Regions from separate parts of the Arthrobacter sp. 179 genome, predicted to be linked through region 2. Evidence: riboswitches for the same ligand, from Rfam matches in the RefSeq annotation. Region 2 holds a riboswitch; the other holds the start of a gene.
The links. A riboswitch is a leader RNA that binds a small molecule or an ion and turns the genes downstream of it on or off. The one in region 2 is predicted to bind S-adenosylmethionine.
Positions count from the first base shown of each region.

Region 1 (15,031 bases), on a different contig from region 2:
ACTCGCCGTGAACGTCATCGAGTGCTGAGCAGCCCTCCCTTTCCAGAAAGCAGGAACCCATGGTCCAGGCCTCCGACTCCCCCATGCACGAATTCGTCCTGAGCCTCGATTGCGCCGAACGACCGGGCATCGTCCATGCGGTGTCAGGGTTCCTGCTCGACCATGGCGGGGACATCCATGAGTTGCGTCAATTCGACGACTTCCATGAGGGCAGGTTCTTCCTGCGGGTGCATTTCGTCAGCCGTCCGGGCCCGGATTCCCCGCGGGTCGCCTTGGATCCGGAGCTCGAACTCCAGCGCCTGCGTGGGGCCTTCTCCGAACTCGGCGCCACGTACGGGATGCAGTGGAGCCTACGCCCGCTGAACGAGAAGCGCCGGGTGCTGGTGATGGTCTCCAAATTCGGGCACTGCCTCAACGACCTGCTCTATCGTTCACGCATGGGCGAATTGCCGGTGGAGATCGTCGCCGTCGTCTCCAACCACCTCGACCACCAGTCGCTGGTTCAATGGCATGGCATCGACTACCACCACGTTCCGGTCACCGCCAACACCAAGCCGGCGGCCGAGGCCCGGCTGCTGGAACTGATGGAGGACTACGACGTCGAACTGGTGGTCCTGGCACGCTACATGCAGATCCTCTCCGATGAGCTCAGCCGCCAACTCACCGGGCGCACCATCAACATCCACCATTCCTTCCTACCCAGTTTCAAGGGGGCCAAGCCGTACCACCAGGCCCATGCCCGCGGGGTGAAGACGGTCGGGGCGACCGCCCATTACGTGAACAGCGAATTGGACGAGGGGCCGATCATCTCCCAACAGGTCCAGGACGTGGACCACACCTTCTCCCCCGCGGATCTGGTCGCGGCCGGACGAGATACCGAATGCCGGGCGCTATCCAACGCCGTGCGGTGGCATTGTGAGGGCCGGGTGTTCCTGCTGGAGAACAGGACCGTGGTCCTGCGCTAGCTGTACAGCAAGCCGTCGACGATAAGCTGGAAGGCCAGGAGCCTCCCCGCACGGGGAGGGATCGGAGGTTGTGATGGCAGAAGAACGCCAGGGATTGGTCATTGTCGGAGTCGATGGTTCCGCCTCATCGGTGGAGGCGCTGCGTCAGGCCCGGCATGTCGCCGTCGGGTTGAACGCACGGATCGAAGCGACCGCCTGCTGGGACTACCCGCCGATGCCCGAACGGTACGAAGTCATGGGCATCGAGGGGTTCTCCGAACGCGTCGAACACACGGTCGCGGCCGCCTTGAAGGAGGCCTACGGACCGCAGATCCCGGAGAACGTGAGCATCCGGTTGCGTCAGGGCAGTGCCCGGCCGACCCTGATCGAGGCCAGCAAGGAGGCCGATATGCTCATCGTCGGTCGTCGGGGCCGCGGAGGATTCGTCGGGCTGCTGATGGGCTCGGTCAGTTCGGCCTGCATCGCCCGGTCCTTCTGCCCGGTGCTGGTGGTGCGGGGTCCAGCACTGGCCGATACCGAGATCCCCGACTGATCCACGCCCCGTTCAGACGCCCAGCGCGTCGACGGCGCTGCCGATGAGCAGTACGAAGCCGGCGGCGACTGCCGCTGCCGGGGCGGCCACCACGGTGCTGGTCAGCCCCAGGGCCAGCCCGGCGATCCCCAGCGCCACCATGACCGAGCCGAGCCAGAGGAATATCGGGGCGGCGAAGGCCCGGGCATAGGGCAGGAAATGTGCGCCCACGGCCAGGGCGACCACCGCCGGTTCCAGGCCCTCGCGCCCTGCGGCTTCGAGCCAGCGGATCCCGATGAACATGATCGCGAACATGGCGATCAACCCGCCGAAATAGACGATCCCACCGGTCCGGTCCGGCCGGGGGTGGGGCGGAAGCGGCCGGGGCCGCAGCAGCACCGCCCAGACCCACAGTCCGAGGGCGGCCAGCCCGAGTAGCCGCAGGCCCAGGGCCCACGGCCCGTCCAGGGCCGGGGTATTGACGACGATGAAAGCGCAGCCGCCCACCGCGCCGACCACCGAACCCGATACCCGGGGATGTCCCATCCGCCGATATCCGGGAACCGGGGTCGTGCCGGTGGGCGGCGGCGCCGTGGCGGCGCCCTGGTCCGGGGTGCTCGTGCGTTCTTCCATGGCCTGCTTCCGTCGTGGGATCGGTTCACGACCCTACTACCGGGGGGCTTCGGGGCGGCAGTGACATCGGTCATTGCCGCCCCGGGACCTTCCCGGACGCTTAGTCCAGGTGGGTCGGGGCGAACATCTTCAGCAGGGTCTGGACCACGATGACGTTCGGGCCATCCGCCGCGAAGGATTCCTCCAGGGCCTGGGCGATGTCTTCGGGGGCCACGGCTCGCGCCGGGATACCGAAGGACTCCGCCAGGGCCACGAAGTCAGGCCGGGACAGCTCGGTGGCCGTGGCCTTGCCGAACGCCCCTTCCATGTATTCGCGCAGGATGCCGTAGCCCCCGTCGTCGACGATCAGCCAGGTCACCGCCGTGTGGTGCTGTTTGGCGGTGGCCAGCTCGGCGATCGAGTACATGGCCGAACCGTCGCCGGAGACGGCCAACACGCGCCCATCGATCCCGGTTTTCCCATCCACCGCAAGACCGACGGCACCACCGATGGCCGCGGGATACCCATATCCCAGGCCGCCGGCACCCTGCGCCGAATGGAACCCGCCCTCGCGGGCATCCCAGCAGCTCCACCCCCAATAGGCGGCGATCGTCATATCCCAGAAGGTCTGCATCGTAGCCGGGACGGCGGCCCGGATGTCCGCCATGAACTGCCGTTCCATGCCCAGATCCTGGGCGTCCAGGCGTGCTCTCACCAGGTCCAGGGTCTCGGCCACGACCTGCTCGGGGGTCTTTCCGTGCCAGTCGACGGATTCCGCGTCGCGTCCGGCTCCCGTGGTGCGCTGGACCTCCAGGGCGTCCGAGAGGAAGCGCAGGGCGGTTTTCGCGTCGGCACGGATGCCCAGTGCCGGGCTGTTGGATTCCAGCACCCGGGGTTCTGCGTCGATCTGGATCATGCGTCCGCGCGGGGCCAGGGTGAAGTAGTTGGAGGTGACTTCGCCCAGCGCCGAGCCGATGACGATCAGCACGTCGGCGTCCTCGAGGACCTCGGTGGTGTGACGGTCCTCGATCCACGACTGCAGGCTCAGCGGGTGTTCCCACGGGAAGGCACCGTTGCCCCCGGGTGAGGAGATCACCGGGGCGCGGAGCTGTTCGGCCACGCGCAGCAGCTCGGCCTGGGCCCCTGCCCGGCGGACACCGCCACCGGCCACGATCGCCGGACGGTGGGCCTGGCCGAGCCAGCGGACCGCTTCCTCGATCAGTTCCACCCGCGGGGGGTGCTCGTAGGCTTCGGCGAGCGCGTCGACCACCGGCGGGACGAAGACCTCGGAGAGCAGCACGTCCTGCGGGACCTCGACCCAGACCGGCCCCTGCGGCACGGTGATGGCGTCGGACCAGGCGTCCTGGATCGCCGAGGGGATCCCCGAGGCGTGGTGGACGGTGCGCTGGGATTTGGTGACGTTCGCGGCGGAGGCCTTCTGGTCGTCGAGCTGGTGGAGCATGCCCTTGCGTCGGGCCCCGAGGCCGTCCAACGGGATCTGGCTGGCGATGACGACCATCGGCACGCCCGTCGCATAGGCCTCCTGTAGACCGGCCAGCGAGGTCAGGGCCCCGGGGCCGGTGGACAGGAACAGGACGCCGACCTCACCGGTCGCGCGGGAGTAGCCGTCGGCGGCGAAGGCCGAGTTGTTCTCCACCCGGGAGGAGACGAAGTCCAGGTCCGACCGGGACAGGGCATCGAACAGGCCCAGGGCGTGTTGGCCCGGGATGCCGAAGACCGTGCGGGCCCCGAGTCCGCTCAGGGTCTCGATCGCCAGGTCGCCGCCGTTGCGCGGTGCGGTGTTCCCGGAGGTTTCCGGGGTGTTCTGCAGGGTGTCGGGCACTTAGGAATCCTTCTGCTCGGTGGTTCGCTTATCCGCCATCAGCGAGACGAGGTCGTAGGCGACGTGGGAGGCCGCGATGCCGGTCATCTCGGCATGGTCGTAGGCCGGGGACACCTCGACGAGGTCGGCTCCGACCAGGTTCATCCCGCGCATCCCGCGCAGGATCTCCAGCAGTTCGCGACTGGTGATGCCGCCGGCCTCGGGGGTGCCGGTGCCGGGGGCATGAGCCGGGTCGAGCACGTCGATGTCCACGGAGATGTACAGCGGCCGGTTGCCGATGCGGTCGCGCAGCTTATCGACGATTTCACGCACCCCCTGGTAGTAGACGTCCGAGGAGGTCACGATGCCGAAGCCGAAGCGCTTGTCATCCTCGAGGTCCTTCTTACCGTACAGCGGTCCACGGGTTCCCACATGGGAGATCGCCTCGGTATCCAGGATCCCTTCCTCGACGGCCCGGCGGAACGGGGTGCCGTGGGTGTATTCGGCCCCGAAGTAGGTGTCCCAGGTGTCTAGGTGGGCGTCGAAGTGGAGCATGGCCACCGGTTCCCCGGCCCGCTCGGAGGCGGCGCGCAGCAACGGCAGGGCAATGGTGTGGTCCCCGCCGATGGTCATCAGCGTCGAGCCGTCGGCGGTGAGGTCCAATGCGTTCTGCTGGATCGTTTCGATGGCGTCGTTGATGTTGAAGGGGTTCACGGCCATGTCCCCGGCATCGGCGACCTGGACCTCTTCGAACGGGGAGAGGTCCATGGCGGGGTTGTAGGGCCGCAGCAGGCGGGAGGACTCCCGGACATGGTTGGAACCGAACCGCGCCCCGGGCCGGTAGGAGACCCCGGCGTCGAAGGGGACCCCGACGACCTTGATGCCGGCCTCCGGGGCCTGGTCCAGTCGCGGCAGACGGGCGTAGGTCGCCGGTCCGGCAAAGCGCGGGATCTTCGATGAATCGATGGGGCCGATCTTTCCATTGGCCTCGACGCGGATCTCTTCCATGCTGCTCCTTCTCGACGGGCCCCCTGAACGATCCCGCCCATGGTTGCCTAATAAGATACTTTCGTTGCCTTCCATGCTATTTGTGGTGTGTGGCACAGTCAAGACGCCCGGCGAGGTTCCGCCCGAAAGGTCCAGACCGTGATGATCCCGGACCCCTCACAGGCCCCCGGCAGGCGTAGTGTTCGGGTTCATGAGCAGTGCAGCAGGCCCTCGACGCGCGGGCGGCCGCGCGGGCGCTTCGGCGCCCGGCGGGCGCCTCGGTGGCTGGCTCATGGATTCGGCGGTCGCCCACCCCGAGGCCCCCTGGCAGGACCGCCCCTCCCGGGTGGCCGGCCAGCCCTGGTGGAAGGTCATGTGCCTGTCGGGGCTCGACTACTTCTCCACGCTGGGTTACCAGCCGGCCATCGCCGTCCTGGCCGCCGGGGTGTTGGCTCCCCTGGCCACCGTGGTCCTCGTCGCGGTCACCCTCGGTGCCGCGCTGCCCATCTATCGCCGGGTCGCCTCCGAAAGCCCCCACGGCCAGGGCTCGATCGCCATGCTGGAACGACTGCTGCCGCATTGGAAGGGCAAGGTGCTGGTCCTGGTGCTGCTGGGGTTCGCCGCCACGGACTTCATGATCACCATGACGCTTTCCGCGGCCGATGCCACCGCCCACATCATCGAGAACCCCTTCGCCCCGGCATTTCTGGGCGGCCAGAACGTGGCCATCACCCTGGTGCTGCTGGCCCTGCTGACCCTGCTGTTCCTGCGCGGTTTCACCGAAGTCATCTCGTTGTCCGTCCTCCTGGTGGGCCTCTACCTGGCCTTGAGCGTCGTCGTCCTGGCCTCCAGCCTGGTCCGGGTCGCGGCCTCCCCCGGACCCGTCGGTGATTGGTGGACGACACTGAGCAGCAGCCATGCCAGTCCCTGGCTCATGATCGCCATGGCCCTGCTGGTCTTCCCCAAGCTGGCGTTGGGCCTCTCCGGCTTCGAGACCGGGGTCGCCGTCATGCCGCAGATCCGTGGCCGCGCCGACGACACCGAGGCGGCCCCCGAGGGGCGGATCGCCGGGGCGAAGAAACTATTGACGACCGCCGCGGTGACCATGAGCGTGCTGCTGGTCGTTTCCTGCGTGGTCACCACCTGGCTGGTCCCCGCCGACGCCCTGCAACCCGGCGGGGCCGCCAACGGCAGGGCCCTGGCCTATCTGGCCCATGAGCAGCTCGGTCAGGGCTTCGGCACCCTCTACGACCTGTCGACGATCCTCATCCTCTGGTTCGCCGGCGCCTCGGCATTGGCCGGCCTGCTCAACCTCATCCCCCGCTATCTACCCCGCTTCGGCATGGCCCCCGAATGGGCCCGGGCCAACCGCCCGCTGGTGCTGGTGCTGGCCTTGATCGCCGCCGCCGTCACCCTCGCCTTCGACGCCAGCGTCGACGCCCAGGGCGCCGCCTACGCCACGGGGGTCCTGGTGCTGATGACGTCCGCGGCGGTCGCCGTGGCGATCTCCGCCCACCGTCGGGGCCAACCCCTGCGCAGCGCCCTGTTCTCGCTCGTCGTCCTCGTGTTCACCTATACGACGGTCGCCAACGTCATCGAACGTCCCGACGGGCTGCGGATCGCGGCACTGTTCATCATCGCGATCCTCTTCGTCTCCTTCATTTCCCGCTTCCGCCGTTCCACGGAACTACGGGCCACGACCGTTTCCTTCGACGTCGCGGCCCACACGCTGTTGAGTGCCGCCGCCGAGGCCTCCTCGGTCAACCTGATCGCCCACGAGCCGGTCAGGTTCAGCGCCGAACGCTATCGCCATAAGCTCCAGCATGCCCGCACGGCCAGCCACCTGCCGGTCACGGCGAAGCCGGTGTTCATCGAAATCGGCATCGGTGATTATTCGGATTTCGCCCAGGACGTGCTGGTCCGCGGCACGCTGCGGCACGGGTATGCGGTCCTGGAGGCCACCGCCCCCTCGGTCCGCACGGCACTGGCGGCGATCTGCCTGGGCATCCGCGACGAATACGGCATCATGCCGCATCTGTACTTCCGCTGGACCGAGGGCTCACCGGTGCGCAACCTGCTGGGTTTCCTGCTGTTGGGGCAAGGGGAGATCGCCCCGTTGACCCGTGAGGTGCTCCGTGAGGCCGAACCGGATCTGCAGCGACGCCCGTGGGTCCATGTCGGCTGAACCCGGCTACCTCGACGCGGCAGGGACCAGCGTCCAGAGGACCACCGCTTCCTCCTCCGTGGGGTTGATCCACGAATGCGGTTCGCGGCCCGGGAAGGTGACCGAATCGCCGCCCTCGAGCTCGAAGCGTTCATTGGCGAAGATGATGATGAAGCGCCCGGAGACCACATGCAGGACCTCGACCTCGCAATCCACCGAATACAGTTCGTCCTCGCCCTGCCCATGGGGTTCGATGACGGCGCGGATGACCTGCAGCCGCTTCTCCGACCGACTGGTCACCAGGCGTTCGATGATGCCGTGCCCGCCCAACGAGATCCGCGGGGCATCATCGAAACGGACCACATGGGTCTCGGGCTGGGCAAACAGCTCCCCCACCGACACCGAGAGGACCTGGCACAACGTGACCAGCGAGGCCACCGAGGGCGAGGTCAGGTCGCGTTCGACCCGGGAGAGGAAGCCCTTGGTCAGCCCGGTCGATTCAGCCACCTGTTCAATCGTCATACGCTGGGCATGACGCGCCGCCCGGATCTTCGAACCGATGGCAATCGGGGCGTTGCTGGGCTCGACGGGCAAGGCCTTCATGGGCGGTGTACTCCGGGTCTTCACAATGGATGTAGGTGCTGCATTACGTCACACAGCATAGGCCAATTGACCTGTTAGCCAGATCACTTTAGCTTAGTAGGCAACAGATGTTTACCTGTAAACATCATTTTTTGATCATCCTCCCTTTTCCGACCAGAGGTTCCCCATGGACATCATCAATATCGCGATCGTCATCGCGTACCTGATCGCGATGCTCGCGTTCGGCTGGTGGGGCAAGTCCCGCACCAAGAACAGCAGCGACTACCTGGTCGCGGGGCGCCGACTCGGCCCCTTCTTCTACACCGGAACCATGGCCGCCGTCGTACTCGGGGGCGCCTCCACCGTCGGCGGCGTCGGCCTGGGCTACGAATTCGGCCTCTCCGGCGCCTGGCTGGTCATCGCCATCGGCATCGGGGTGCTGCTGCTGAGCATGTTCTTCGCCCCGCGGCTGCAACGACTGAAGATCTTCACCGTCTCCCAGATGCTCACCCTGCGCTACGGCTCCAAACACGCCACCAACGCCTCGGCGGTGGTCATGCTGGCCTACACGCTGATGCTCTGTGCCACCTCCACCGGGGCCTACGCCACGATCTTCGTCGTGCTCTTCGACTGGGACCGCTGGCTCGCCATCGCCGTCGGCGGGGCGATCGTGCTCGTGTACTCCACCATCGGCGGCATGTGGTCCATCACCCTGGCCGACCAGGTCCAGTTCGTCATCAAGACCGTCGGTGTCTTCGCCCTGATGCTGCCCTTCGCCCTCTCGGCGGCCGGCGGCTTCGAGGGAATCTCCGCCGGCATCCCCGAACGGGCCCGCGATGAATTCTTCAGTTGGGGCGGCCTGGGCGCCGAGACGATCATCACCTACTTCGTGGTCTACACCCTGGGCCTGTTGATCGGCCAGGACATCTGGCAGCGGGTGTTCACCGCCCGCACCCCCAAGGTGGCCCGCTGGGGCGGAGCCACCGCCGGCATCTACTGCGTGATCTACGGCATCGCCGGGGCGATCATCGGCATGTCCGCCCGGGTCGCCCTGCCCGGCATCGACATCGAGGCCCTGGGCAAGGACGTCGTCTACGCGGAGGTCGCCATGACCCTGCTTCCGGTGGCCGTCGGCGGGATCGTCCTGGCCGCCGCCGTGGCGGCCATGATGTCCACCGCCTCCGGCGCACTCATCGCCGCGGCCACCGTGGCCCGCAACGACGTCACCCCCTTCGTCGCCAGCTGGTTCGGCAAGGAGATCGAGGTCAACACCGGGCGCAACCCCGAGCACGACGTCGCCGCCAACCGGTACTGGGTCCTGGGCCTCGGGGCCGTGGCGATCATCCTGGCGATCCTCGTCAACGACGTCGTCGCCGCCCTGACCATCGCCTACGACATCCTGGTCGGCGGGCTGCTGGTCGCGATCCTGGGCGGGCTGCTCTGGAAGCGCGGGAACGGCATCGGCGCCGCCCTGTCCATGGCGGCAGGGACCCTGGTCACCCTGACGACCATGATCACCCTGGAGGCACTGTCCACCGAGAAGTTCTCCGGGGTCTACGCCAATGAGCCCATCTACTACGGTCTGGGCGCCTCGTTGGTGGTCTATGTCCTGTTCAGCCTGCTCTCCCCGCCGACCCGCCCGGAAGTGGCCCGGCACTGGTCGGATCGGGTCGCCGGACGGGTCGACATGGAGGGCGTTTCCGCCGATCAGCAAGCCTGAACCCGCCCCGGCGTCGTCCTCGTTCCCCCCGGGTGACAGTGCTCCCGGGGGAGCAGATGTCGAACACGAATCTAGCCGCACCAACGCTGGGATGCAGCGGGAATGACGTGGAACACAGCTTGGGTTGCCCCGGCAATCACGTTAGGCTGGCAAAAAGCTTCATGAGACGCGGGCAACAGCTCCGACTACCCGCGCACCAACCCCAGGTTCGTGGGTGGTTCGGATGAAGAAGCGGCCCGCACGACAACGTGTTGGGTAAGAACGCACGAGAGGAAATCCGTGGCGCAAAGCGTCTCCGTCCTTCCAATTTTCGATTCGATGCTAGGCACCGTCTGCCTCAACGTGGACGGTCACTGGGAGCGCTTCATCGCGCCCCACCCCAAGGATCTCGACCATGCGCTGGCCAACACGGCCGGCCGACCGGTCTGGGAATCCGACTCCTGCGCACTGACCGTGCGTATTCCCCGGGCACACCGCCCCGACGGGGAAGCACAGGTGTTCTTCCTTGAACGCCTGCCCGTCCGCGACCGCGCCGAGGCTCCCTCGGGTATGCTGGTCGGCTGAAGGGGAGTAGTTCCACACCCCACCCGCGCTGGATCGTTGATCCGGCACGGGTGGACGAGGACCTGTCGACATACCGACCGCCCTCCCGGCGGTCCGGCATTCCACCCGGCACCACGCCGGGCGAACGAGACCTTCGGCCCGCCACTGGCGGTCCGAGGCTCGTGGCCACCCACCGACCTTTGACCGGCAGTCCCGCACCACCGCGGGGACATACGAACCGATTGAAGGACGCCCAATGACACCGGATGCCCCCTCCCCCGACGCCGATCCGCCAGCCGCGGAGGCCTCGCGTAGGGAGCCCACGCCCGCCGAGATCCGGCGCTGGCGCAAATACCTGGCCGACGAACGCGTCGAAGGTTCCATCTACCTCACCCTGGCCAAACGCCGTGAGGGCGAGGAACGCCAGATCCTGTTGGGTCTGGCCCGGGCGGAAGCCCGCCACCAGGAGCATTGGTCCAATCTTCTGGGCGAGCATGCCCGGAAGACCGCACGCCCCTCGCTCAGCCGCGTCATGCTGCGGTTCATGGCCCGCAACTTCGGCTCGGTCTTCGTCCTGGCCTTGGCCCAACGGGCCGAGGGCGCCTCCCCCTACGACAGCGACGCCGACGCCACCGCTCAGATGGCCGCCGATGAGCTGGTGCATGAGGAAGTCGTACGCGGGCTGGCGATCCGCGGCCGCAACCGGCTCTCCGGCAACTTCCGGGCCGCCGTCTTCGGGGCCAACGACGGGCTGGTCTCCAACCTGGCCCTAGTGATGGGCATCGGCGCCGCCGGGGTGTCCAGCGCGCTGGTCCTCTTTGCCGGGGTCGCCGGCCTGCTCGCCGGCGCCCTGTCCATGGCCGCCGGGGAATACGTCTCCGTCCGCTCGCAGCGCGAACTGCTCACCGCCTCCCAACCGACCCAGATCACGCTCATCGCCGCCCCGGACCTGGACCTGCAGGCCAACGAACTGGTCCTGGTCTACCGGGCCCGCGGCATGAGCCGGGAGGCCGCCGAGCACCGGGCCGCCGAACGGCTGGGGACCTTCAGCTGCGACTGCGACCCCTCATTGTCCCTGCAACCCGAGGTGCCCGAAACCGAAACCGGCGGCGACGAACACGAGGCCCTGGGCTCCGCCTTCGGCGCCGCCGCCTCCAGCTTCTGCTTCTTCTCCTCGGGGGCCTTGGTCCCGATCCTGCCCTACCTCTTCGGTATGGGCGGGCTGCCAGCCCTGCTGGTGGCCCTGCTCCTGGTCGGGGTCGCGTTGATGCTGACCGGGGGCATCGTCGGACTGCTCTCCGGCGCCTCCCCGGCCAAACGCGGGTTCCGGCAGCTGGCCATCGGCCTCGGTGCCGCCGGGGTCACCTACGTTCTCGGCCTGCTCTTCGGCGGGAACATCGGCTAGGACCCGCAGAACCCGGCCCCTTCCGTTCAGCTGGCGCGGCGCATCCGGCGGGCTGCGGCCACGGGGCGGCGGTCCCCCGCCGGGGGCGGGGTCGGCTCCTGCGTGTCCGGCTCGCCGGCCGGTTCGGTGCCCTGCCCGGGGGCCGGAGCATCCCGCCGTCCGGCCTTGGCTGCGGCGATCATCTCGCGTGCGGGCCGGCGTGGGGTCGTCGTCAACGGCCGGGGGGTCGCCCCGATCGGCGGCAACGGCTCCACGGGCACCTGCGGGGCGTTCTTCCGGGTCTTCGCCGCCTCGGCCTCCTCGGCCCGCGCGGCCTTCGTCCGGCGTTCGTGTTCCTGCCGGGCCGCCCTCTCCTCCTTGACCCGTTCGGCGGCGGCGGTCCGTTCCGCCTGGGCCCGCTCGAGCTCCGCCGCCTTCTGCGCCTTGGCCTGCTCCTCGCGGGCGGCCTCTGCCGCCTTCTCGGCCTCGACCCGCTCCTGTTCCGCGACCTTCTCGGCCTGGGCGCGTTCGGCCAGGGCGGCCTGCTCGGTCTTTTCCGTTTCCTTCAGTTCACGGGCGCGGCGGGCCTCGGCGGTGCGTTCGTTCCGGGCCGCCCGACGGGCGGTCTCGGCTTCCTCCGCCAGCACCAACCGTTCGGCCTTGGCCGCCTGGGCCGCAACGCCTTCCTCATCCTGCTGCGCCGCCTTCTGGGCGCGGGCCTGCTTCCGGGCGGCCTCCTTCGCCTCCTGGGCGGGGGTCAATGACTTGGCGCGGGGCTTCCGCGGGGAGGGACGCGGTGGTTCCGGCTCCGGGGGGCGCGGCGTATTGGGGTCGAAATAGTCGGCCAACCGATCCAGCGTGCGTTCGATGTTCACCGGGGTGCTGCGAGTGAACCCCATGACCTTCAGCGGCCATTGACGTTTCAGCCGCGAGGCATCCCAGGTCTCACGCACCAGCGTGCCCCGCGGGGCGGGGATCAATTCGTAGCGCCAGCGGTGGCCGTTGAAATGCCGCCAGGCGATCAGCCGGTTCTCCTCGAACTCCACCACCGTGTTCTGGATCCGATATCCCACGCCCAGGCGCATGTCCATCCCGAATTCGGAGCCCAGTGCCAGCCGCTGGGGTTCGTCCTGCCGGGCGCTCTTCACCGTGCCGGAGCCGTCGATGAGCGGATGCTTCGACGGGTCGACGAGTAGTTCGAAAATGGCCCCGGGAGGCGCCTGGACCAGGCGCTGCCGGGTCACGAGATAGGGATTCGAGTCCATAGCGCCAGCCTACCCAGCGCAGCTGCCGATCCTCTGGATCTCACCGGGCGCTGCGCCGACGGGTTCCGGGGCTCCTGCCCCGGGCCCGGGCCCCCCGGCGGGCCGGTCACCCGCCGGCGAGGATGTCCACGGCCGCCTCGGGGGTCTCCACCAGATGGATGGCCGCTGCCATGTCCCGGCCTTCGGCCAAGGATTCCAAGAGCGGCCAGGCCGGCAGTTCACGGGTCCAATGCCGCCGGCCCACCAGGATCATCGGGGTCTGGGTCCTGGCGGTTCCGTAATAGTTCTCGCAGGCATCCTGGAAGATCTCCTGCACGGTTCCGGCGGCCCCGGGCAGCACCACCAGCCCTCCGGTGCAGGCCTTGAGCAGCACGTCTTCACGGATCGAGTTGGCGAAGAACTTGGCGATATGGGTCGCAAACAGATTCGGCGGCTCATGCCCGTAGAACCAGGTGGGGATCCCCACCGTGGGTGTTCCCCGGGGATGGTCTTCCTGCACGGCGAGCGCGGCGCGCGCCCACTGCGAGATCGAGGGACGGAACGACGGGGCGGCGGCCAGCCGCGTGATGGCCGCCTCCAGGACCTCGTCCTCCTCCGCCGCGAGGTAGGCCCCGAGATTGGCGGCCTCCATGGCCCCGGGGCCGCCCCCGGTGGCGACCGTGAACCCGGCGCGGGCCAGGCTGCGTCCCAGATAGGCGGCGTCACGAAACCCTGCGGTGCCGCGTTCGGCCGCGTGTCCACCCATCACCCCGACCACCCCGCGGCCGGGGATCCGCCCCGGGGCATCGCCGTCGTGCGCACCGGCCAGCAGCTGCTCCAGGGCCACGCCGACCGCATGGTCGTGCAAGGTGGTGGCCAGGGCCATGTTCAGTCCGCCCCGACCGGCACCCCGGTGGCGGCTCCAGGCATAGATGCGCGCATCGGGGGTGTCCTCGTAGGCGTGGTCCTCCAGTCCCGCATAGAGGTCCTGTGCCGTGTAGAGCCCGCCGCGGTACGGATCGAACGGCAGCCCGGGCAGATCGGGGAAGACCAGGGCCCCGCGGCGACGTAGACCGGGGATGGAACCCGGCGGCAGATCACAGCCGAGGAAGACGGCACCGGAGACGTCGGACCGCTCCAACGCCCGTCCACGATCACGCAGATCCAATGATTGGCAATGCCAACCGGCCATCGGGACACCGCTGGTCTTCGTGCGGGAATCGAACTGGTCGACCGTGTCGATGTCCAGCTCACGGGGCGGTGTCTGCATCGCCGGCGAGGAGTTCATGAGCACACCCTACGGCGACAGCGGGCGGCCCGGCATCCTGGTTCGTCGGCAGGGGCCGGGACGTGAAACGATAGGAGGATGGCAGAATCCGATTTTCCCCTCGTTGACGCCCGCGAAATCCTCCGTGTGGTCGGTGGTGCGGCGTTCACCCGTGGGAAGGGCTATGCCAATGCGGAGCACGTCCTGGACCTGGAATTCAGCGCCGGGGACCCCCGGCTGACCGCCCGGGTCATCGGCACCGAGGAGGAGCCCTACAGCACCTCGGTGGCCCTCGTGGACCGCAAGGGGGAGTGGACGGTCGGCGAAACCTGGTGCAGTTGCCCGGTCGGCACCCATTGCAAGCACGCGGCCGCGCTGCTGATCTATTCGAACACCCTGCACCTGCGTGCCCAACGGGTCTTCTTCGAGAACACCGCTGCCCCGGTGAAGGTCCCCGCCTGGCAGGACACACTGAATTCGCTGATCAGCGCCGGCGGCCGCAGCGGATCACCGCAGCCCCGGGCAGGGGCCCGGTCCCGGGGCGGCTCGGACCGCCACCAGCTCCAGCCCCTGGCCTTGCAGTTCGAACTCCAGGACACCACCCAGGTCGCCCACCGGCAGTGGGCTCCCGGTTCCGGGGTCGGACACCAGAACAATTCCGGACACCGTTGGCGCCTGGGCGTGCGCCCCATGGTCCGGTCCGGCAACGGACGCTGGGTCCGGGGCAACCTGCGCTGGAACACCATCAGCTTCAAGACCTACGGACTGAACCTGGATGAGGAACAGCATCGCTGGTTCTGCCAGTTCGTCCCGCTCTACCGCGCCAACGGGCAGCTCTACTTCGGTGAGGACAACGACTGGCTCTACCTGGACGAATTCTCCTCCCCGCTGCTCTGGTCGTTGCTGGATGAAACCGAATCCCTGGGCATCCGGCTCATCGGCCCCCGGTCCGCCACCACCATCCGGCTGGCCGACACCGCCTCCGTCTCCCTCACGGCCGGGCATCCGGAGGATGACGACGGGGCCCTGGGGCTGACTCCCCTGCTCAGTCTCGACGGGCAGGAACTCGAGCTGTCCCCCGAGACCCCCGTGGGGGCCATCGGCAACCACGGCGTCTACGCGGCCCGGGAGGATGCCGAGCTGATCGTCTTGGCGCCCACCGCACGGAAGCTCGATGCCGCCGAGGTGGCCCTGCTGCACCAGCCCGAAACCGTCGTCGTTCCCGCCCAG
Region 1 is NZ_JBQSYU010000003.1:178,790-193,820, forward strand. It holds gene ACT3UE_RS03450 (L-serine ammonia-lyase) at 1-28, shown strand, start outside; gene purU (formyltetrahydrofolate deformylase) at 60-965, shown strand; gene ACT3UE_RS03460 (universal stress protein) at 1,039-1,497, shown strand; gene ACT3UE_RS03465 (hypothetical protein) at 1,510-2,109, opposite strand; gene ACT3UE_RS03470 (thiamine pyrophosphate-binding protein) at 2,210-3,931, opposite strand; gene speB (agmatinase) at 3,932-4,918, opposite strand; gene ACT3UE_RS03480 (amino acid transporter) at 5,109-7,082, shown strand; gene ACT3UE_RS03485 (helix-turn-helix domain-containing protein) at 7,089-7,664, opposite strand; gene ACT3UE_RS03490 (sodium:solute symporter) at 7,831-9,363, shown strand; SAM riboswitch class IV at 9,521-9,631, shown strand; gene ACT3UE_RS03495 (hypothetical protein) at 9,682-9,927, shown strand; gene ACT3UE_RS03500 (VIT1/CCC1 transporter family protein) at 10,163-11,311, shown strand; gene ACT3UE_RS03505 (hypothetical protein) at 11,338-12,555, opposite strand; gene ACT3UE_RS03510 (LOG family protein) at 12,662-13,822, opposite strand; gene ACT3UE_RS03515 (DEAD/DEAH box helicase) at 13,901-15,031, shown strand, end outside.
Region 1: another riboswitch for S-adenosylmethionine. It lies ahead of ACT3UE_RS03495 (hypothetical protein); the one in region 2 lies ahead of ACT3UE_RS00985 (flavin reductase family protein).

Region 2 (15,031 bases):
AAATCGTGATGTGGTGGAACTTCGTGGGGCGTTCACACCAAGAACTCGTCGACTTCCGGACCGCGTGGCAGCAGCAAATCGACCCTGAAGCCTCTCAGTGGTCGTCAGATGGCCACGATTTCGGACCCTTCCCAGCCGGGCAGCCAGCGGCTCTGCCGGCACCGGAAATGCCCAACGCCCGGCTGAAACCGCGGAGCTAGGGGGAGCGGCAACCCGCCCTTGCGGGTTAGAACCCCCCGCCGCCTTCGGTGGCCATGTTGTTGAAGCGCTGGTAATGGCCCTGGAAGGCTACGACGATGTTCTTGGTCGGACCGTTGCGGTTCTTGGCCACGATGATGTCCGCTTCGCCGGCGCGTGCGGATTCCTTGTCGTAGATATCCTCGCGGTGCAACAGGATCACCAGGTCGGCGTCCTGCTCGATCGAGCCCGACTCACGCAGATCCGAGACCATCGGCTTCTTATCGGTGCGCTGCTCGGAACCACGGTTGAGCTGCGAGAGGGCGACGACGGGAACATCGAGTTCCTTGGCCAACAGCTTCAGTGCCCGAGAGAACTCCGAGACTTCCTGCTGGCGCGATTCCACGCGTTTGCCCGAACTCATCAGCTGGAGGTAGTCCAGCACCACGAGCTTCAGGTCGTGCCGCTGCTTCAGGCGCCGGCACTTGGCCCGGATCTCCATCAGTGACATGTTCGGGGAGTCGTCGATGAACAACGGCGCCTCGTTCAACCGCCCCATGGTGGTGGCGATCTTGCCCCACTGCTCGTCCTTGATGGTGCCCTTGCGCAGATCCTGCAATCCGATGCTGGCTTCGGCCGACAGCAGACGCATGGCGATCTCGTTGCGCCCCATCTCCAGGGAGAAGACCACGGTGGTCATGTTGTTCTTGATGGATGCCGAACGGGCGATGTCCAGGGCGAAGACCGACTTGCCCACCGCGGGTCGGGCGGCCACCACGACCATCTGTCCTCCGTGGAGGCCCTGGGTCAGTTCGTCGAGTTCATAGAGGCCGGTCGGCACCCCGATCATTCCCTCGCCACGCTGGCCCGCCGATTCGATCTCGTCTACGGTGCCTTCGATGATGTCGCGGAGCGGGACGTAGTCCTCCGAGGTGCGTCGTTCGGCCACCGCGTAGATCTGGGCCTGCGCATCGTTGACGATCGCGTCGACCTCGCCGTCCTGGCTGTAGCCCATCTGCACGATCTTGGTGCCCGCTTCAACCAGCCGGCGTAATACCGCCCGTTCACGGACGATCTCCGCGTAGAACCCGGCGTTGGCCGCGGTCGGCACCGACTGGATCAGTGTGTGCAGGTAGGCGGGTCCTCCGACACGGGAGATCTCCCCGCGTTTGGTCAAGTGGTCGGACACCGTCACCGCGTCGGCGGGTTCGCCCCGGCCATAGAGGTCCACGACGGCCTCGTAGATCGCCTCATGCGCGGGCCGATAGAAATCGACGCCCCGCAGGACCTCGACACAGTCCGCGATGGCATCCTTCGAGAGCATCATGCCACCGAGCACGCTTTGCTCCGCCACGAGGTCCTGGGGCGGGGTCCGCCCCATGTCCGATGAATTCGACGACCCTGATTCGGTGTGCGTGAGCGTCACGTCCGGTTCCTTCCCTCTCAGCGCGGCGCCGGTGATGCGGCGCAGCCACGTCCCTCTAGTATCCCAGTGAATGCGACCCACCGACACAATGGTGCCGCGGGTGACGAACGGGGAATCCAGCCCGGTTGGAGCCGGGGACCCTGTCACCCTATGCCCCCGACGGGCAGAACCAAAGAGAGTTATCCACAGCCCATGTGGAGAACCTGTGGGTGACGCGGCGTGTTGTGTGCACAGTCTGGGGACGGGCTTGTGGATTACTTTTATTTTCCTTCAATAACCCTGCTCTGACTAGGCATTTTACTTGTGGATAACAACTGATGGAAGAAAACTTTTCGTCAACATTCACCCCCTACTTGCAGGTTGCCAAGCAGCACACATGTGTGCAGGCGCCACTTATCCACAAGTTGGCCATGGTTCTCCACAGACACGCCGCCAGCTGTGGGTAGCTTTGACTTTCGCGTCCTCGGGCCGGGCCGGGACATCCATTGCCGTCGCCGAATCGCACTGGCACGCTGGCACGATGTCAGCAGCGAAGACCCGACCGACAGAGGTGGATCCACGTGATTTCCTCGCTGCCATCGAGCACCCCGCGCGGCGGGACGACGCCCACGCACTTCTGTCGATGATGCAGGAAGCCAGCGGTCGGCCCGCGATGATGTGGGGAACCAGCATCGTCGGGTTCGGCTCCTACCATTACCGCTACCCCAGCGGGCGTGAAGGAGATACCCCGGCGATCGGGTGCTCTCCCCGCGCCTCCTCGCTGGCCCTCTACGGGCTGACGGACCCCCCGGCCGCGGCCGGGCTCCCGGCTGGACTCGGCAAGCACCGACTGGGCGCTTCGTGCCTCTACGTCAACAAGTTGGCCGACGTCGGGCTCGGGATCCTGCGTGAACTCATGGATACTGGACACCACCACGTGATGACCGAACTTCACCAGCCCTGAACGGGTCCGGAGCCAAGGCACGTGAAATAATGGAGGAAAGACCGTCGCCCGCGCGGCGGCCCCGAACCCCAGGAGGGGACATGTCTGAAATCAGCGGTTCCGAACTGCTGACGGCGATCGTCGCGATCGTCGTCCTTTTCGCGGTGTTCGGTGCCTTGACCTGGATCTTCAAGACACGACCCTCGGGCCACCCCAGCGATGCCGAGCAATACATCGCCCGCCTCAATGCCACGGCGGCCCACCAACAGCAGATCGACACGGAGAAGGCGGAAAAGCTCCGGGCGGCGACGACGGCTCGGGCGGCCCAGGCCGCCCGCAACTCCCCCGGACGCACCGGCCAGAGCACCGGGTTCGACCTCGAACATCCCCCGGGGATGGCGCCCGGTCCGGGAAACCCCAATTTCGACCGCGTCATGCAGCTGATCAATCAAGGAAACTACGTCGGCGCGGTACGTAAGATCAGGCAGGACACCGGCCTGGGGCTGCTCCAGGCCAAACGATACGTGGACACCCTGCGGGGCATGTAGCCACCCCCCCCCAGCGGTCCTAGACCAGGGCCTCCGCCTGCAACGTGCGGAAGGCCGAACCGTGGAAGACCAACGGGTCATGGGCCCCGTCGTGTCCGGCATGGCCGTGGACCCGCAGGAGGACCACATGGTGGTCCCCGGCGGGGAATTCGCGTTCCACGCTGCAGTCCAACCACAGGGAGGCCTCGTTCAGGAACAGGGCCCCTTCATCGGTGGAGTCCAGCCGCAACCCGGCAAACCGGTCACCCGATTTGGAGGCGATCTGCCGGCAGACCCGCTCATGGGCCTCGCCGAGAACCGACACGCCGATCCGGCCCGCGGCCCGCACGATGGGCCAGGTCCGGGAGCTGTTCTGCACCGCGAACATCACCAACGGAGGGTCCATGGAGACCCCGACGGTGAAGGAGGAGGCGACCAGGCCCTGGGCCTCGCCATCGATGATCGCGCACAGGGCGGCGATTCCCGAAGGGTGGCGCGCGAAGGCCTGGCGGAGTGCGTCGGGTTGAAGATCATGGGACAGTGTCATCTGCTCTGCTTCCGGCGTATGGCACACCGGTGGATCCCGGGATCCACACGGGGTGCGGTACTTGCCGCCCGGGGAGCCGGACGGCCGAATCATCACCTGGAGCACCCCACTACCGTGAGAGGGTTGCCGGCCACCCAGCCAGGGCTTGGAAGGTGGCGCTCTTGATTCATGGTCCACGCTAGGGCCGGTGGGTCCCCGGGGTCAAAGATCTCCGCAATATTTCGCAAGATCGCCTCCCGGGGGCCACAGCCGGAGGCACATGGGCCGCCGACGATGTCGGGCCTTAACGACCGAGGGGCCCTGCGCTTACGCGCAGGGCCCCTCGGGTCCACCGTGGTCGGCTCCACCTCCCGTGGGGAGGGTAGCCGGTTCGCGGTGGTGGCTACTTCTTCGCGGCGACGACCTGCAGGTCGATGGTCGCGGAGACGTCCTCGTGCAGACGGACGGTTGCCTGGTAGTTGCCGGTCGACTTGATGTGCTCGGGGATTTCCACCGTGCGCTTGTCGATCGAGCCGAGGCCGGCGGCCTCGACTGCGTTGGCGATATCGGCGGTCTTGACGGTGCCGAAGAGGCGACCACCCTGGCCGGCCTTGACCGTGATCTTGACCGCCTGGGCGGACAAGTTCTGGGCCAATGCCTGGGCATCCTCGAGGGATGCGATGGCGCGAGCAGTGCGGGCGGCCTTGATGGACTCGACCTGCTTCTCACCACCCTTGCTCCAGAGCAGCGCGAAACCGCGGGGCAGCAGGTAGTTACGTGCGTAACCATCCTTCACCTCGACGACCTCGCCAGCGGTACCAAGACCGGTTACTTCGTGGGTCAGAATCAGCTTTGCCATGGTGTTATCCCTTCCTAGCCGCGGCCAGCGCCGGAGTAAGGCAGCAGGGCAACTTCACGCGCGTTCTTGATGGCCTGGGCGATCTTGCGCTGCTCCTGGACGGAGACGCCTGTCACGCGACGGGCACGGATCTTTCCGCGGTCGGAAATGAACTTGCGCAGCAATGCTACGTCCTTGTAGTCGATGACGGTGATGTCAGCGGCCTTCAAGGGATTGGACTTTGGTTTGGGCTTACGGAGTTCAGCCTTAGCCATCGTGGAGCTCCTTTATCTGGTGGAGCCCGCAGAATTTTTCCGCGGGATGGTGAATAAGAGGTGTTGCTTTAGAAGGGTGGTTCGTCGGACCCGCCGGCATTGCCCCATCCACCGTTATTGGAGGAGGAGGCCCAGGGGTCCTGAGCCGGAGCGTTCCAGGTGCCGCCCTGGTTTCCGCCGGGGTTTCCCCCACCGAATCCAGCGTTGCCGCTCTGGTTTCCGCCACCGAAGTTTCCTCCGGCATTACCGCCGCCGAAGCCGCCACCACCCGAGTTGTTGCGCTGGGTGCGGGTGACCTTGGCGGAAGCGTAGCGAAGCGAGGGGCCGATCTCGTCGGCATCCAGCTCCATGACGGTGCGCTTCTCGCCTTCCTTGGTTTCGAAGGAACGCGACTTCAACCGACCCTGGGCGACGACGCGCATGCCCTTGGTCAGCGTCTCGGCGACATTTTCGGCAGCATCGCGCCACACCGATGCGCGAAGGAACAGCGTTTCGCCGTCCTTCCACTCACTGGTCTGGCGGTCGAAGGTCCGCGGGGTCGAGGCAATGGTGAAGTTCGCCACTGCAGAACCGGACGGGGTGAAACGCAATTCCGGGTCAGCGGTGAGATTTCCGATGACCGTGATGACGGTTTCGCCTGCCATGGTGCCTCCTTGAGTCGGTTTCTACGAAAAGTCGACGCAGACTACTCTGCGACGACCTTCTGGTCTTCCGGGCGGGTGATCTTGGTGCGCAGGATCGTCTCGTTGAGCGAGAGCTGGCGGTCAAGTTCCGCGGAAGTGGCCGGGGTAGCGGTGAAGGTAACCACCGCGTAGATGGCTTCTGCCTTCTTCTTGATCTCGTAGGCCAGCCGGCGGCGGCCCCAGATATCAACATTGTCGACGGTGCCACCATCGTTGCGGACGACATCAAGGAACTTGCCAAGAGTCGGTTCCACGGTACGTTCGTCGACCTCGGGGTCGATCAGTACCATCAGTTCGTATGCACGCATGTGAACCCACCTCCTTTGGGCTAAACGGTCACGGTCTTTCCGTAACAGGAGGTTCTGTGCGTTGGCCGAAGTCGTTTCAGGGGTCAGAAACGGCACAAACAGCCTGACACATCCTACCCGATGCCGGTTCCACCACCCTAACCCGCGCCTGCGGCGAAGCGCAGGGGGCCCCTGGGGCCTGTGGACGGCGGCGGCTCAGCCGGCGAAGAACCCCCGGGTCACGCGGGCCAGGGCCAACGGATCCTCGACCGCACACATTTCACGGGCCGAGTGCATCGAGAGCAAGGCGATGCCGACGTCGACGGTGCGGATGCCCAACCTGGTCGCGGTCAGCGGTCCGATGGTCGATCCGCAGGGCATGACGTTATTTGAGACGAACTCCTGATAGGGGACGTTCACGGCTTGGCAGAGGGCAGCCCAGAGGCCGGCGCCTACCGCATCGGTGGTGTACCGCTGATTGGCGTTGATCTTCAGCAACGGGCCGCCTCCCAGAACCGGGCGGTTGGCCGGGTCATGGCGTTCCGGGTAGTTCGGGTGGACCGCGTGACCGGCATCGGCAGAAATGCAGACGGAGTCGGCGAAGGCCCGGGCCCGTTCTTGGACCCCGCCGCCGGCAGCGTCCACGATGCGTTCAAGCACATCCTGCAGGAAGGGCCCGCTGGCCCCCGAACGGGAGGCCGAACCGACCTCTTCGTGGTCGAAGGCGGCCAGCACCGCAATATGTCCTGGGCCGTCGTCGTTCTCCGACGTGGCTTCAGGACCCCAGCCACGGCGTTCTGCATGGTCGATCAGTGCGACCAGTGAGGCGTGCACCGAGGAGAGGTTGTCCAACCGCTGGGAGGCCAGGAACTCGCCCCGGCCACCGAAGAACGCGGGTTCCTGGGCAATGGTGGTGACGATGTCGTATCCGGTGATCGTTTCCGGGTCGACCCCCGCATCCGCTGCCAGGATGGCGAGCAGGTCCGCTTGGCTCGGGTCCCCGAGGCCCCACACGGGGTTCATATGTTGCTGCTTATCCAGGGTGAGCCCGTCGTTGACCGCCCGGTCCAAATGAATGGCCAGCTGCGGGAAGCGCAGCAGGGGGCCGGTCCGCACCAGGTGTTCGGCGCCGTCGGAGGTGACCACCCGGCCGGAGAGGATCAGTTCTCGATCGAGCCAGGAGTTCAGCAGGGGTCCACCGTAGATCTCGACTCCTGCCTGCAGCCAGCCTTCACGTCCGGTCGTCGGTTTGGGTTTGAGTTTGAACCCGGGGGAGTCGGTATGGGAACCCAGGATGTGGAATCCGGTGGTGGCGGTGGCTCCTGCGGGAATGAACCAGGCGATGACCGCACCGTCACGCACCGTGTAGTAGCCGCCGGGGGTGTGGTCCCAGGTATCGGACTCTGCCCGGGCACTGAACCCGGCGGCGGCCAGCCGGCGGGCGACCTCGGCGGCGGCATGGAAGCTCGACGGCGATGCCGTGACGAACGCCCCCAGATCATTGGCGTGTTCCTGTGCTTCCGACGTGGCCATACCCATCCTTAGGTGTTGTGTGTTCCGTAACTCATCCGCGGTTCCTGCCATTCCACCCGCCGTGACGATAAACGGCAAATGCCACCGCCACCACGCCGACGCCCATCACGACCGGTCCGGCCACCGGCTGGTGGAGTACCGCGACGAGGAAGGCCCCCGAGGCAAAGAGCACCACGGCCAGCATGAACCACGGATTGCGCAGGAATTCTATGTTCATGTTCTAGTAGTCCAGACCCTGGCTCGGGACCACCAGGCCGGTCTCGTAGGCGTAGACGACGGCCTGGACGCGGTCGCGTAGATGCAGTTTCGTGAGGATCCGCCGCACATGGGTCTTCACCGTGGCTTCGGAGAGGAAGAACCGGTGGGCGATCTCCGCATTGGAAAGACCCTCGGAGATGGCGCCGAGGACCTCGAGTTCGCGGGGGGTCAGATCCTGCAGGAGGGGGTCGCGTTCGGGGTGTCCGGCGGACGTGGCCCCGGTTCCCGCCCCGTGCTGTTTTGTGCCATCCGACGGAGCACCATCGGGACGTCTGACATAGGTTTCGAGCAGCCGGGCGGTGATCCGCGGGGCCACGACGGCATCACCGCTGGCCACCAGCCGGACGGCGTTGACCAGTTCGGCGGGGGCCACGTCCTTGAGCAGGAACGCCGAGGCGCCGGCCCGCAGACCGGCAAAGGCATATTCGTCCAGGTCGAAGGTGGTCAGGATGATGATCTTCGCGCACGGGACCTGCTCGGCGATGCGACGGGTGGCCTCGATCCCGTCCACCTTGGGCATCCGCACGTCCATGAGCACCACGTCGGGGGTGGTTTCCAGCGCGAGGGCCACCCCCTCCTCCCCATCGGAGGCCTCCCCGGTGATGAAGAGGTCATCTTCGCCTTCGAGGATGAGCCGGAATCCCATGCGCAGTAGCGGCTGGTCATCGACCAGCAGGATGCGGATGGGGTCCCCGGGACGACGTTCGGGAATTTCCACCTCGGGCGTCTGGGATTGAGGCTGCGGTTTTTCGGTGCCGGATGGCATGGGGCTCTCGTTCATCGTGTGGCTTCCCCCAGGGATGGCTGGTGTTCGGTGGCCTGTTCGGGAACGGTCAGAATCGCGTGGACGACCCACCCTCCGCGTGGTCCGGGGCCGGCGTACACGGACCCGTCGTAGATGGCTGCGCGTTCGCTCATGCCCTTGAGGCCCTGGCCGCTGCCGATGGCATCACGTTTGGCGCCCAACAGTTGGCCATTATCGGTGACCTTGATCCGCACGGTGTCCTCATCGCGGGAGAGATCGACGTGGACCCGGGTCACCGCTCGCCCATAGCGCAGCACGTTGGTCAACGATTCCTGCACGATCCGGTACACGGTCAGCTGGAATGCGGCATCCACCGGCAGGGCGGAGCCGGTATGAGTGATCTGCAAGGGGAGCCCGGCGACCCTGAACCCCTCGAGCATGTCGCTCAGTGAGGACGACGCCGGTTGGGGCGCCAAGGGGGCATTGGAGCCATCGCGGAGCACACCGATGACCCGGCGCATATCGGCCAGGGCGCTACGGCCCGTGGAGGAGAGTTCGTCCAGCACCCCGGCGGCCCGTTCGGGGTCGCGACGCAAGACGACCCGTGCCCCGTCGGAGAGGGCGATCATCACCGACAGTGAGTGGGCGACGACGTCGTGCATTTCCCGGGCTATGCGGTTGCGTTCTGCCACTTGGGCCAGTCGTTGGACCCGGGAACCCCAGTTGGCCAGCTCGGCTTCGTGGAGCCGCTTATTGCGCACTGCGGCGCCGATGCCCACCACCGAGAAATTCGACAGGACGGTCAGCGCAGCCATCATCCAGACGAACGTTTCCGCCGGAGGGGTGTCTTCGACCAGGAACCGGGTGGCCGCCTCGGGGACTTGGAAGGCCGGCAGGACGACGACGAACTGCACGAGGAGCTGCATGGCACTCAGCAGCGCAGCCATCGTGAACATACGCCGAGCGGTATATAAGGTTGCCGTTGTATAGAGGACGAGCCAAACGGCGATGCTCGTCGCCGAAAAGTAGGGGTCCACGAGTTGCATCCCGACTTCAATCAGGAAGACGACCCCCAAGACGGCCATGGGCCAGCGCCGCCGGACGACGAGCAGAACCGCAATGAGCAGCACTCCGGCCCACGGCAGCCACCGGCCGTTGAGCGCCGATTCCAGCCCCGAGGCGGCGGTGACCAGGAAGTAGGTGACGGCCAGCAGGACGTCCATGAGCGTGCGGTGTGAACGCATGAAACGGCGCAGCGGACCTCGCCGTTGTTCGGTGAGCTCGGCAAAGGTCTGCGCCGGTGTCTCCGGGGCCTCCCCCAGCGGTGCTGTGCTCATGTTCTCAGCTTAGCTTTCGGTCTCGACGGGTGGGTGGACCCACGAAAACCGCGGGCGGTGGCGGCCGTTCGTTCCGCCACCACCCGCGGTGGTTCGTGAGGCAGGTGGGGGCCCCGGCCTGCGGTTTCCCTCTAGACGTCGCGACGCCGAATGACCAGCAGGGTGACGACGACCGGAATCAGCGCCCACAGCCCCAGGACCACCCCTGCCTGCCACTGCTCCAGGGCACCCTCGGCGGGCGTGGCCCCGACGAGGTTGCCGAAGGCGGCATCCGGCAGGAAGCGGCTGGCGTCCTGGATGAAGTCGTTGGTAATGAGGGCCAGGACATTCGGTAGGACGAAGACGATGCCGACGAGCGTGACGATCGCCCCTGCCGAGTTGCGCAGCAGACCACCCAGCGACATGCCGAGCAGGGCAATGACGGCCACATAGGCGGCGCCGATCCAGAGGTAGCGCTGGAACGTCTCACTGGAAAGGTCCTGTTCCAGCGAATAGTTGGACAGGATCGGCATGATCACCAGGGCCGCCAGCAACGTCGAGACCACGGTGACCACGAGGGACACCACGGCGACCAGCAGGGTCTTGGCCAGGACGACAGGGAACCGTTTCGGGATGGCGGCGAAGGTGGCCCGGGCCATGCCGGTGGTGAATTCCGAACTCATGACCAGCACGCCGATGGAGCCGACGATGAGCTGGGAGAACATAATGCCCGAGGAGGCAATCGAGTTGCCGAGCGCTTCCATATCTCCCATGGCCGCCGCGGCTTCGGGATCACTGCTGATGGCCTCCTGCGAGGAGCCGATGCCCCAGGCTGCCACTGCGGCGATGCCGATCATGATGACCAGGGTGGTCAGCAGCAGGATGAGGGAGGAGGGCACCGAGGTGAATTTGATGGTCTCGGAGCGGACGGCCCTGCCGAAGGAAGTTCCCTTACCCTCGGTGGTGCGGGGCTGCTGGGCCGCAGGTGCCTGGTGGGTTTCGGTGCTCATTTGCTGGCCCGCCTTCCGGTTTCACGTTCTGGCTCGGCTCCGGTGACCGGGCCTGAGTGGTATTCGACGTCGTCGCGGGTCATATCCATGTAGACGTCCTCCAGGGAGGCCTGCAGCGGGGTGAGTTCATAGACCAGCACGTTGGTATCCAGCGCCCTGCGGGCGATGTCGCGGGGGGTGATGCCCTGGATTTCGAGGGCATCGGGGCCCGTGGTGGTAACCGTGACTTCCGGTGCTGCCAGCGATCTGACCAGTTCGTCGGGGGTGTCGGTGCGCACCCTGGTGCGGGCCCCGCCGGCCCCGGAAAGGACGTCGGCCATGGGGGCGTCGGCTAATAATTTGCCGCGTCCGATGACGATCAGGTGGTCTGCGGTCTGCGCCATTTCGCTCATCAAATGTGAGGAGAGGAAGACGGTGCGGCCCTCGGCGGCCAGGCCTTTGGCCATGTTCCTGACCCAGAGGACGCCTTCGGGGTCCAGCCCGTTGACCGGCTCGTCAAGGATCAGGGTGTGGGGGTCCCCCAGCAGGGCGGCGGCGATGCCGAGGCGTTGGCCCATCCCCAGGGAGAACCCGCCGACGCGTTTGCGGGCCACGGGCGCCAGCCCGGTGAGTTCGATGACCTCGTCGACCCGGCGGTTACCGATGCCGTGGGTGGCGGCCAGAGTGCGCAAATGGTTGCGGGCGGAGCGCGATTTATGCACCGCCTTGGCCTCGAGCAGCGCCCCGACTTCGCGCAGCGGGGCGGCGTGCTCCGCATAGCGTTTGCCGTTGACGGTGACGTCGCCGCCCGAGGGGCGGTCGAGGCCCACGATCATGCGCATCGTCGTGGATTTGCCGGCGCCGTTGGGGCCAAGGAAGCCCGTGACCTTACCGGGCTGGACGGTGAAGGACACGTCGTCCACCGCGCGTTTCGAGCCATAGTTCTTGGCGAGAGAAGTTGCCTGGATCATGCTTCCACGCTACGCACCCGCGCCGGTGCCGTCGCCGCCCCTACGGATGATCTTCGGCCGTGGCGGTGTACGACTTCAGGAGGATGCCCCGTCTCCCGTCAGTTCCCCGGACCGGCCGCTCAAGGTTTCACCTGATGAGCCGTAGCGTGCGGGCCTGGTCGATGGCGGCGGTGCGCGTATCCACCCCGAGTTTGGCGTAAATGTGAATGAGGTGGGTCTTGACCGTCGATTCGGAGATGAACAATTCCTTGGCGATCTGCCGGTTGACCAGCCCGCGGGAGAGCAGGCCGAGCAGTTCGAGTTCGCGCGGGCTCAAATCGGTGGCCGCGTTGCGGGCCGCGGGGTCCATTCTGGCGGCCACGTCTTCGGAGAGGACCCGACGCCCCCGGGCCGCATCCCTGACAGCAGCGGTCAGCCGTTCCAGCGGGGCATCCTTGAGCAGGTAGCCGGCGGCCCCGGCGTCGAGGGCGGTCCGGATATCGGAGTCCGAGTCATAGGTCGTGAGGATGAGGACGGGCGGTCCGCCGGCCGTGCGGATCCTGCCGGTGGCCTCGACACCGTCCATTCCGTCCATCTGCAGGTCCATCAGCACCACGTCCACGTGTTCGCCGAGGGTTTCCAACCGGTTCAATTGGGCGATCGCCGCCGCACCGTCGGCGGCTTCCGCCACGACGTGTAGTCCTGCCTGTTCGGTCAGGACGGCTTTGAGCCCGGCCCGGACGACCGGGTGGTCGTCCACCAGCAGCAGATTTAGTTCATCCATGTCCATCCTCCGTTGCGCAGGGGATCCTTACGGCCACCACGGTGCCCTCCCCGGGCGCCGATTCGACCTCCACGGTTCCGTTGAGGGCACCGATCCGCGCCTTCAGTCCGCTGAGCCCGAATCCCGTCCCATCGTTCCTCGGCGCGGCGGGCAGCGTGTCGGGATCAAAGCCGACCCCATCGTCGTACACATCCAAGGTGACCTCCCCGGCCAGGTAGCCCAGACTGAGGATGGCCCGCGAGGCGCGGGCGTGGGCCAGGACGTTGGCCAGACAGGATTGGGCGGCCCGCAGCAGGGCGCCGGCGACGTCGGGGCTGAGGGCCTGTGCCTCGCCATCCTCCCGGAACCGGCATTCCAGCTCATCCCCGGAGGCCTGTGCGGTGCGTTCGGTGGAGGCGCAGAGCCGGGCGAAACGTCCGGCGAGTGCCCCGGCGGCAGCTTCGGCGGTTCCTGCGGACAGTCCGCGGACGAAGTCGCGGGCCTCACCCAGGTTATCGGAGGCCGTCGTGGCCACCGTTTCGAGGCGTTGGCCTGCCAGTTCCGTATCCCCGGCGTCCAGGGCGGCGCGGGCCGACCGGGAGACCAACACAATGCTGGAGAACCCCTGGGCGAGGGTGTCGTGGATATCGCGGGCGAGTCGCTCGCGTTCGGCCAGGACGCCGGCCCGGTGCTGTTCACCGGCCAACGCTGCCCGGGTGCGGCGCAGTTCATCCAGGGCCCGGCGCTGGTTGACGCCCTCGGTGTAGAGGGCCTGGTAGGCGAATCCCATGACCACGGAGAACGTTGCCCCGAAGACCGGCCCGAGGATGCCGGCCACGGTGACCGACCCGGCGTGCGCCCATTGGGCGCCGATGACGACCAGGGTCAGCCCGATAATGGCGAAAAGTGCGGTGCGGGTGCGCAGCAGGTGCATCTGCAGGAAGAACAGCGGGAAAGCGAGCCAGCTGAAATCCGGGTGCAGGGCCATCAGCGCCAACCAGAGGACGACGACGATGAGCAGCCAGCTCCGTGAAAACCGGTTGGGGTCCGAGGTCAGGCCGCGGGCGAACCGGTTTTCCCAGGTGGTGCCCCAGAGGTAGATCGCGGCCAGGACCCCAGCCAGCAGAATCGAAGCCAGGCGCGTGGAGGCGCTGGTATCGGTGACCAGGACCCTGATGACGCCCACGCCGAGCAGCAAGGCGAAGCCCACATGCAAGGACACCCTCAGCACGCGCAGGACGACACCACCGGGGGTCGCCGGCAGCGCGGTGGCCTCGGAGCCCGGTGGGTTGGCCTGCTGATTCGGTGCGTTCACGTTCCCAGCCTAGGGCGATTGAGCGGCAGGTGGTTCAACCGTTTGGTGGACCCGCTTCCGCCGCGGCCTGCCGATCCACCGGAAGGCCGGCAGCGGATCACGTTCTGCCCCCGCATAGGGTCCTGCCTGCGGGTCGTCCTGGCCGACCCGTCGCACCGGATCGGTCTGCGGATCCCAGATGCTGCGCGCGACCCGATACATCAGGTACGCGGTGGCCAGCATATGGGCGGCTACCGCCAGGACGTAGAACGCCTCGGGGAAGGTGTTTTGCTCCTTGACGCTGGTACTGCCCGTATACAGATACATCCAGATCGCCCAGAAGTGCAGGGCCTCAACGAGCTGCCAGATCAGGAAATCGCGCCAGCGCGGCCAGGCCAAGGCAGCCAGCGGGATGAGCCAGACCACGAATTGGGGCGAGTAGACCTTATTGAAGAGCACGAAGGCAGCGACCACGAGGAAGAGCAGTGAGGCCACCCGTGGCCGCCGGGACGCCAGCAGCCCCAGCACCGCGATGCCTGCGCAACTGGCGGCAAAGAGCCAGAAGGCTGCCGAGTTGATGACCTCCGAGGTGAAGGTGGGGGCACCGGGAAGCACGGTGGCCGTGACGTTCCAGGCATGCCAGAGGGAGGACAACCCCGCCCCGCGATCACGCGTGAATTCCAGGAAGTAGCTCCAGGCCCCGAAGTTGGCGATCATGAACGGCAGGTTCACCAGCAGCCAGGAACCCGCGGTACCGGCGCTGACGATCAGCAGGGGGCGCCATCGCCCGGTGCGCAGGGCCAACACCAGCACGACGCCCAAAAAGAGGATCGGGTAGACCTTCATGGAGGCGCCCAAACCAATGAGAATTCCGGCCAGCAGCGGTTTCTCCCGGGCGAAGGCCAGCAATGCGAGGGCCAGGAACGCGACCGCCCACAGATCCCAGTTGATGGTGGAGGCCAGGATCATTCCGGGGGCCAGGGCGACCATGGCAGCATCCCAGGGCCGTCGCCCCGCGGCTCGGGACGTGGCAATGACGATGATGAACCAGAGCACCACCACCATCAGCAGGTTCACGTCGAAGAAGGCCAGCGTCCGGTCATAATCCCCGGGTACCACCAGTAGTGCCGCGAAAGAGGCGACCGCCGACATGAGCACCGGGTATTCGAAGTGGGCGCCGTCGGCGAAGGGGGCGAAGGCGTTGGTGTCGAAGCCGCGGGCGGTAAAGAGGGCCGACCAATCCGAATAGCAGGCCCAAATATAGGCGTTGGAGCCGCCCCACCCGAGGGTGCGGCACATGTTTTTGGCGAGGATGGCCACGATGGCGGCGACGATCGTCAGGGCCACGAGGACCCGTTCGATGGTGAAGAATCCCGGAGACACCCGCCCCGGGGAGCTGAATCGTCCCAAGGGCCCGCCCATGACCTCGGTCAGCCGGCGCAGCAACGGATCATTGCGGCTGGGTACGGTGATCCGCAGCGGCCCACGGCGGGACCCCCGGGACGTGGAGGATCCCCGGTCC
Region 2 is NZ_JBQSYU010000001.1:189,419-204,449, forward strand. It holds gene ACT3UE_RS00965 (pirin family protein) at 1-200, shown strand, start outside; gene dnaB (replicative DNA helicase) at 227-1,558, opposite strand; gene ACT3UE_RS00975 (DUF1801 domain-containing protein) at 2,124-2,546, shown strand; gene ACT3UE_RS00980 (hypothetical protein) at 2,627-3,073, shown strand; gene ACT3UE_RS00985 (flavin reductase family protein) at 3,093-3,599, opposite strand; SAM riboswitch class IV at 3,652-3,766, opposite strand; gene rplI (50S ribosomal protein L9) at 3,982-4,437, opposite strand; gene rpsR (30S ribosomal protein S18) at 4,452-4,691, opposite strand; gene ACT3UE_RS01000 (single-stranded DNA-binding protein) at 4,760-5,335, opposite strand; gene rpsF (30S ribosomal protein S6) at 5,377-5,682, opposite strand; gene ACT3UE_RS01010 (M18 family aminopeptidase) at 5,878-7,194, opposite strand; gene ACT3UE_RS01015 (hypothetical protein) at 7,226-7,411, opposite strand; gene ACT3UE_RS01020 (response regulator) at 7,415-8,098, opposite strand; gene ACT3UE_RS01025 (sensor histidine kinase) at 8,230-9,534, opposite strand; gene ACT3UE_RS01030 (ABC transporter permease) at 9,666-10,523, opposite strand; gene ACT3UE_RS01035 (ABC transporter ATP-binding protein) at 10,520-11,473, opposite strand; gene ACT3UE_RS01040 (response regulator) at 11,601-12,236, opposite strand; gene ACT3UE_RS01045 (sensor histidine kinase) at 12,229-13,530, opposite strand; gene ACT3UE_RS01050 (glycosyltransferase family 87 protein) at 13,540-15,031, opposite strand, start outside.